2 regions of the Bradyrhizobium sp. ISRA442 genome follow, and region 2 is predicted to be linked to the other one. Evidence: predicted binding sites of a transcription regulator. Region 2 holds the regulator's gene; the other holds the start of a gene.

Region 1 (4,222 bases), on a different contig from region 2:
GGGGTAAGTGTAGCCAGTTCCTCATCCAGACCGGCGACCGCCGGCATCGGACCGAACGCGAGCTCTTCGAGCAACGCCTCCGATTCCCATTGATCGAATACATGTACGTCGGCGGGTCCCCGCAGTTCAAACAGCCGCCTCGTGCGGGTACACCCGCTCGCAATCAGCTTGAGAAATCGCATTTCCGTAGCGCCAAGTCCCGTCGTCGACGACGGCAGTTCTGCAAGCAGTTCGCTCAAGGTCGGGCTTAGCAGCGGCAGGGCGCTCAGCTTCCTCCCCGATAAATAGAAGCAGGCCTCAGGCGTGGGTGCTCGGTAGGCCTCCCAGGCCATGCTTGCGGTCTCAAGCTCGTCTTCCGTGACGTCGACATCTCGCACAGCACGGGTGCAAAGCCCTTGACTGTCCGATCCGGCCAGATCGATATCAGGCAGGCACAACCGCAAACGCGAGGCGGTGGCGGGATCAGAACGCAGGTATTCGAGGATCCAAATCAGTTGCAATTGATCATTCGGATTCCGATCGAACCACAACTCGACAACGTCGAAGTTCTCACAGAAGTGAACCAACGCCCGATTCTTGCGCAGGCGGCTGACCCGCGAAGACCCACGGATGAACTGCGACCAGTGGGTTTCGAGATAGGGCGAGCGTGAGGCGAGATGGCCGGCCAAGTGATCCTGTGAGGGCAATGGTCCCCAGACAAACCGGAAGATGAGGGAAACAACCACATCCGCGCGGTTCGCAGGGATAAGGCAAAGGCCGGACGAACTGGTTAGGATTACACGCTTCATTTGCCCCAGCACCCCACACAAAACGAAACGGGCGCCGAAGACGTCGGCAACTCAACGTCCTCAGCGCCCGCTCCTCGCGAAAATTCTACTTCGGTGACGCTTACTCCTCGGTCGGCTCTTCGCCGTCGGCATCACGCTCCGGGGCGCCGGCCAAGATCTGCTCGGCGATCAGGCCGGAGTTCTGACGGATCGAGGTCTCGATCTTGGCGGTGATGTCGGGATTGGCCTTCAGGAACGCTTTCGAGTTCTCGCGACCCTGGCCGAGGCGCTGGCTGTCATAGGAGAACCAGGCGCCGGACTTTTCGACGATGCCAGCTTTGACGCCGAGATCGAGGATTTCGCCCATCTTGGAGACGCCCTCGCCGTACATGATGTCGAATTCGACCTGCTTGAACGGCGGCGCCAGCTTGTTCTTCACCACCTTCACGCGCGTGGTGTTGCCGACGACCTCGTCACGCTCCTTGATCGCACCGATGCGGCGGATGTCGAGACGGACGGAGGCGTAGAACTTCAGCGCATTGCCCCCTGTCGTGGTCTCCGGCGAACCGTACATCACGCCGATCTTCATGCGGATCTGGTTGATGAAGATCACCATGGTGTTGGACTTGTTGATGGAGGCCGTCAGCTTGCGCAGCGCCTGGCTCATCAGACGGGCCTGGAGACCCGGCAGCGCATCCCCCATCTCGCCTTCGAGCTCGGCCTTCGGCACCAGCGCCGCAACCGAATCGACCACCAGCACGTCCACCGCGCCCGAACGCACCAACGTGTCGCAGATCTCCAGCGCCTGCTCGCCGGTGTCGGGCTGGGAGATCAGGAGCTCGTCGATATTGACGCCAAGCTTTCGGGCATAGACCGGGTCGAGCGCATGCTCGGCGTCGATGAAGGCGCAGATGCCGCCCTTCTTTTGCGCCTCCGCGACCGTATGAAGCGCCAGGGTCGTCTTGCCCGAGGATTCCGGCCCGTAAATCTCAACGATGCGCCCCTTGGGCAGGCCGCCGATACCGAGCGCGATATCGAGCCCGAGCGAGCCGGAGGACACCGCCTCGATGTCCATCGAACGGTCGCTCTTGCCGAGCTTCATCACCGAACCCTTGCCGAATTGGCGCTCGATCTGGGACAGCGCGGCGGCCAGGGCTTTACTCTTGTCCATGGAAGATCCTTCGACGATACGCAGGGCAGTAGCGGACATTGGGTCGTGCTCCTTATGGCGGGGATTCGCGAGATGGACAAACGGTTGGCGAAGCGGGCCGGCGATAAGAGCAATGTACCCCATTTGTTCTAGGTTCGCAATATGTTCTTTTGCGGGTAGTACCTCGAATGCCTTAATGCGAATGAGCTAGGCTCGGCAAGGCCGGTGCCTACGGACGACCTACCCCGTGTGAAGCCCGCTTCGATTGGCGGGTCTCCTCGCCATCGCGAAAATTATGGAAAACAACCCCATGCAAAGTAGGGGTGAACACCCCTCCAATTGCCACAGACCACGACGTGACCGCTCCTGACGGGTAAAATTCCTCGAACCCGGCGCACCTTAGCTAGTTTCGCTCTTTCACTCATCCTTCGCGCCACTGGTAGTCTTTCAATCAGGCGAGCCACGCGCCGCCCGCCCCCAAGTCGCGCCTGTCGCCTACATCAGCGCCAACAGGATGATGCCGACGACCAGCACCACAAAGCCAGCCGCCGTCGCGGCGGCGAAAGACCGCTCTACGTTATCCATGATGCCACCCCAATATCGGCACGCCACGTTTCCCCCATGGCCTTGCCGAACGATTCAGAATGTCACCGACTTGTGTGTCCCTAGTTCTGCGATCGGGTGTCCAAATTGGGACCGGCGCGAGGCAGTATACGGCCGCTCTGGCGCGGCTATGGTTGCGAGCCGTAAGGCGCCTGTAAGCCGACTCTTCTAGCGTGATCCTGCCCGGTGGACCAACATCGAGCCTCCATACCCAGTCGACCCCGCGCTACCCTGAGCGGGGTTTTCTGTTTGGTGTCCACTAGCGACGATGCGGCGGCCGCCGATCCTGATTCTGACCGTCGGCATGTCAGGCTGCCGTAAGCTGAACCGGCTAGGGTGACGTGGCTATGGTGTTGCAGCCCAGCACCTCAGCCTCCAATAACCTTTGCCCCGCCCGGCTCTCCCCTGGCGGGGTTTTTTCGACCGCTGCGGCCAAATCATGCGTTCCCCTCCTCGCGCGTGAGCCGCAGCGCGAACGAGCGGATCGCCGGCGCCGCCAGCAGCACGATGGGCAGCATCGCGGCCCAGGCGACCATCCACGAGAGCAGCCAGTGCTTGACGAACAGCATCGCTTCTGCGGCCGGAAAGCTGGCAATGCCCGCGGCGATCAGCGACGTGAGACCGGACTGGATGACGCCGAAGACGAAATGACTGAAGCGTCGGGGAATGCCGAGCATGACGCGTGCCCTCGCTGTGCACCGTCGTCAGGCAAAGCAAGGCACGTGCCGTCGATCCGTCGCGACGCCGATTCGATCCTTCCGAATGCCCACCGCGCGAGGTCGCCGTCCCGATTCCGCGGCCGCTCGTTCAGCGACGTGCTCACGTGACTCCTCAAGCGCGATGGTCCTCGCCGCGAAGACGTGCGCCATATGGCTAATTTTCCGTGAACCTCAATCGAATAGCCCGTGGTTCTCCGGCCATGAACAGAGTTCCTGTGTCAGTCATCCTGACCGCAGAGCTTCCTCGAAATCAGATCGCGTTTGTTCCGGAGCGCGCTTTCAAGATTGCCGTGGACTTTCCACGACTTGACGGCAAGCTTGGCTTGTCCGCGGAATATTGCGACGGCCTCCAAGTGCCCGTTGCTCGGCAATATGTTGGCTTGCTCCGGGCCGCCAGTCCGGGCTGCCGCGGCGGGGGCCAATTCCGTAGAGGTCCGGAATTGATCTGCCTGCGGTTTGGGATTGCACTGGCCGCCTCATGGCCCCGGGGGGCGCAGCCTTACGCGATCGGTGTCAGCCATGCCACAATATTTCTTTCGAATCCGGAACGGCCGCTATTCCGGCTGCGCGGACCAAGCAACGGAATTCGCTAATCGCGATGCAGCCTGGAAGGAGATGACCAGCGTTTGCGCCGACATGGCATCCGGCATCGCTCGCAAGCTCCGCGAAAACTCGGAGTGGCACATGGAGCTTCTGGACGAATCCAAGGAGCCCGTGTTCCGCATCCGCATCGTCGCCGAATCCTTCGACTAAAGCGATCCACGCCTTAGTCGGCGCTGGGCAGCCGCCGCATGGTGAATTCGATGTCGCCGCCGGGCAGCTCGCGCCAGGTCTCGACTTCGCTCATATAGCCGGCCTTGGGGTATCGGGCGAAGAAGGCCCGTGCTCGCGCGCGTGCGGCCTCGCGCGGCAGAGTGAAGGTCTCGCGCAGATAGCCGTCGCCCGCGACTTCGGCCGACCGGACCGCCGCCCTGCGCCGGCGC
Region 2 (4,222 bases):
GCGGCCGTGAGATCGCCATGCTGTTCCTGGCCTCGCTGATCGCGGGCTTTGCGACCACGCCCTATGCCGCCTTCCACTTTCACCGCGTCACGCCGTTCGGTGTGCTCGCGAACCTCGCGGCGATGCCGGTGGTCTCGGCGCTGGTGATGCCGGCCGGGCTGTTGGGATTGATCGCAGCGCCGTTCGGGCTCGACGGCGTGTTCTGGTGGCTGATGGGTGTCGGCATCGACTGGATGGTCGTGGTCGCGCAGTGGGTTGCGAATCTTCCGGGCGCGGTCGGCCGCATTGCCGCTTTCGGCATCGCCCCGCTGATCGCGGCGAGCATCGGCATCGTCCTGATGGGCCTGTTGCGCACGCCCTTGCGCTGGACCGGTGCGCTCGTGCTGGTCGCAGCGATTGTGTGGGCGGTGTCCGTGCGCCAGCCGGACGTCCTGATCGCAGGCGACGGGCGTAACATCGCAGTGCGCGGCAGCGACGGCCGCTTGCATCTCATCGCGGCGAACAAGGACGCGTTCCTCGCCAAGGAGTGGCTTGCGGCCGATGCCGATCCGCGCAGCGCCGGTGATGCATCGCTCGGTAGCGGCGTGTCATGCGACGAATCCGGATGCGTGACCCCGCTCGCCGACGGCCGCCTGATCGCGCTGGCGCTGCGCGTGGATGCGCTCTCGGATGATTGCAGCCGGGCTGCGCTGGTGGTGACAGCGAGACCCGCGCCGCCCGATTGTGCGGCGATGGTGGTCGACCGGGATCGTCTCATGAGCCAGGGCGGCTTGGCGCTCGCGCGCCGCGGCGACGGCTTTGCGGTGCAGGCGGTGAGGGCGAGGGGCGCAAATCGCCCCTGGTCGCCGGCAATCGCCGGCGATGGCTATTATGAACCAAACCTCGCGCCACGGCCGGCCGCACCGCGCTCCAGGGACGCAACGCCGTCGGAGGCCGACCTTCAGGTCGAGGACTGACGCATGATCCGGAAAAGTGTGTAGCGTTTTTCCCTTCGCGACAAACGCGGAATGCGTTTGCGCGGAGATCATGCTCAAATATTACGCGTCAGCCGATCGGCAGGCGCGTAACGGTCGGCTGCGGCCTGTCAGCGGCGACTTGCGGCTTGTGCTCACCGGCCGGCTGGGTCACCGGCAATTGCAGCACGGTTGCGCGCTGGCCTTCGACGAGCTGCGTCACCAGCACATATTTGCCGTCGGGGAATTCGATCGCGTCATGATGGCGATCGGGAATGTGCGGATCGACTTTGCCGAACTTGCCGACGCGGGAGTTGATGGTGCGCGTCCAGATCCAGCGATTGTCGTAGCGGACGTTGTCGGCGAAGGCGAGCTCCGTTCCCGGCAGCAGGCAGACCGCGACGGAGAGATCGGCTTCCGAAGCGAAGCCGCGCGTCGAGGTGCCGCGGAAGGTTGTCGTGACGATCGTCTCACCGACCTGGGCGGGACGGGTCGCGACGGCATGCAGGCTGTAGTCACACATCGCAAGTGCTCCTCATAAGAGATAGCGACCCGTGCCCCCGGAGGCCCAGGCCTCTATCAGGAAGGCTCCGATGATATGCGATGTTGAGGGCAAATCTGCGACTTGCGTGCAGACCTGCCGATCACATTATCTTTTCTGCGTTGAGCAAGAGCCTTTGGAACAAAGCAGGCTCGTGCGAATTTTCTTCTGTTGCGCTCGTCGAGATCAATCCTGAATTCACCGGCGCTGCACAACACGCGGCGGAGGTCGATTGCTCCACGCGACTTGCATCGGCTCACGCCTCGCCGAAGACGCTCAGTATTTCCGGTACAGCCCGATCAGCTTGCCCTGAATCTTTACGCGGTTCGGCGGCAGGATGCGCACCTCGTAGGCCGCATTGGCCGGCTCGAGCGCGATCGAGGCGCCGCGCCGGCGGAAGCGTTTCAGGGTCGCTTCCTCGTCGTCGATCAGGGCCACCACGATGTCGCCGGTGTCGGCGCTCTCGTTGCGCTGGATCAGCGCCATGTCGCCGTCGAGGATGCCGGCCTCCACCATCGAATCGCCGCGCACTTCGAGCGCGTAATGCTCGCCCGAGCCGAGCATGTCCGGCGGTACGCTGATGGTGTGGCTGCGGGTCTGCAAGGCCTCGATCGGCGTGCCCGCCGCGATGCGGCCCATCACGGGCACAGCGACCGGACGTTCACCCTCGTCCACGGGGGCGCTGGAGCCGCGTACCTTACCGAGATTGCCTTCGATGACGCTCGGCGTGAAGCCGCGCCGATTGCCGGCCGCGGCCTGAAGCTCGGGCAGCTTGATCACTTCGATGGCGCGGGCACGATTGGGCAGGCGGCGGATGAAGCCGCGCTCCTCGAGTGCGGTGATCAGGCGATGGATGCCCGACTTCGAGCGCAGATCGAGCGCGTCCTTCATCTCGTCGAAGGAGGGCGGCACGCCGCTTTCCTTCAGGCGTTCGCTGATGAACCGCAGAAGCTCGTATTGTTTGCGCGTTAACATCTCGACCAAATCCCCCGGTTGATGTCGTTCGATTCCGAGACGCTGAAGTTAGCGGCGCACCGCTAGATGCTCGAAACAAATCATGAACGGACACTATATGTTCGATATGTGTTCCGCAACTGCTTAATTTTGCGTGAACACGATAAACTTCGCGGAACACGCGCGGCCGGCTCGTTCAAGCGGGCAGCCGCAACACCTCGCAGGGCGCGCCTGCTTCGGCCTTCGGCGCGAACGGCGGCCGCACGAGAAGTGCCTGTGCCGCAGCGAGATTTGCAAGCAGAGAAGAGTCCTGATTGTTGACGGGAACCGCGACCAGCGTGCCGTCGTCGCGCTCTTCGAGGCGCACGCGAAGATAGTCCTCGCGCATGTCGTTGGCGGCGAGCTCGCCCCCGACTACGGCGCGCTCGCGGCGGTGGTGAACGGGCTGACGGCCCGCAAGCGCGCGAATCAACGGCACCATGAACAGGAAGGCGCAAACGTAAGACGAGACCGGATTGCCGGGCAGGCCGATCACGCGCATCGCGCCGAGATGGCCATGCATCATCGGCTTGCCCGGCCGCATCGCGATCTTCCAGAACGCCATCGCAATGCCCTCGGCCTTGAGCGCCTGCTGGACCAGATCGTGATCGCCGACCGACGCACCGCCGGTCGTGATCAGGACGTCGGCGCCGGTTTCGCGGGCGGAGCGGATACCGGCGGTGGTGGCCTCCAGGGTGTCGGCGGCGATCCCAAGGTCGATCGTGTCGGCGCCCTCCCGGCGCGCCAGCGCGTGGATCGCATAGCCGTTGGAATAGACGATCTGGCCGGGGCCGGGTGTTGTGCCCGGCATCACCAGCTCATCGCCGGTGGCGAGGATTGCGACCTTCGGGCGGCGGCGGACGGGAAGGTCAGGATGGTTCATACCGGCGGCGAGGGCCAGGCTTCGCTCGGTGAGGCGGGCGCCTGCCCGTAGCAGCACGTCGCCCTCGGAAAAGTCGACGCCGGCGCGCCGGATATGCCGTCCGGCGACGGCGGCCTCCTTGATCGTGATGCGCTTGCCGTCCGCGACCGTGTCCTCCTGGATCACGACGGCATCTGCGCCGTTGGGAATCACGCCGCCGGTGAAGATCCGGACCGCCTCGCCGGCACCCAGCGTTGGCGCGAACGGCCGGCCCGCCGCGACCTCGCCGATCACGCTGAGCTGCGCATCGACCTTGGCCGCATCGCTCGCGCGCACGGCATAGCCGTCCATCGCCGACATTGCCTGGGGGGGCTGCGTACGCCGGGCGGTGACGTCGCGTGCCAGTACGCGGTGAAAGGCGCCTTCCAGCGCGATCATCTCTTCGGATAGCGGCTCCACGCCGGCCAGCACCGCGGCAAGCGCGTCAGAAACCGGCATCAGGGCCACGGGCGAAATCTCCTGCTTGGCAAGTCGATTGGCAAATCGAACCGTCTCGGCGTCAAGGGTTCTAGCCGAGCGCGTGCGCCGAAGCAAAACCCGGCGTCCGGACGAACGATCGTGCCGGCTTCTACGCTTGTGAGATGATTGGATTCAGGTCCGGTGCGACATGATCTGGATGACGCTGCAGACTGGCACCCGCGCAGCGATCGCAAGAACGAAAGCAACAAGGGCCATGGTCAACATCAATCCGCTCCCGTCGGCTCGTTCCGACTAGCATCCTTGGCCACATCGGGCGCGTTGGGACTTTGATCCTTGTCGGGCAGGGGATCGGCCTGCGATTTCAGATCGGCGGCCTTGCTAATCAGCTTGGCT

The links. The regulator LexA, encoded in region 2, represses DNA repair genes until DNA is damaged. The targets are predictions, from matches to a motif close to TGTTCNNNNTGTGTTCNG.
Region 1: the regulator LexA is predicted to act here: its motif matches at 2,070-2,087, upstream of recA (recombinase RecA).

Annotation. Positions count from the first base shown of each region.
Region 1 is NZ_JALGCN010000022.1:76,021-80,242, forward strand. Features, by position in the region: gene MTR72_RS32290 (DUF1835 domain-containing protein) at 1-788, opposite strand, end outside; gene recA (recombinase RecA) at 889-1,977, opposite strand; gene MTR72_RS32300 (DUF2798 domain-containing protein) at 2,958-3,197, opposite strand; gene MTR72_RS32305 (DUF6894 family protein) at 3,759-3,992, shown strand; gene MTR72_RS32310 (hypothetical protein) at 4,006-4,222, opposite strand, start outside.
Region 2 is NZ_JALGCN010000007.1:187,901-192,122, reverse strand. Features, by position in the region: gene MTR72_RS17425 (ComEC/Rec2 family competence protein) at 1-956, shown strand, start outside; gene MTR72_RS17420 (hypothetical protein) at 1,045-1,476, opposite strand; gene lexA (transcriptional repressor LexA) at 1,771-2,469, opposite strand; gene MTR72_RS17410 (molybdopterin molybdotransferase MoeA) at 2,645-3,856, opposite strand; gene MTR72_RS17405 (hypothetical protein) at 4,093-4,222, opposite strand, start outside.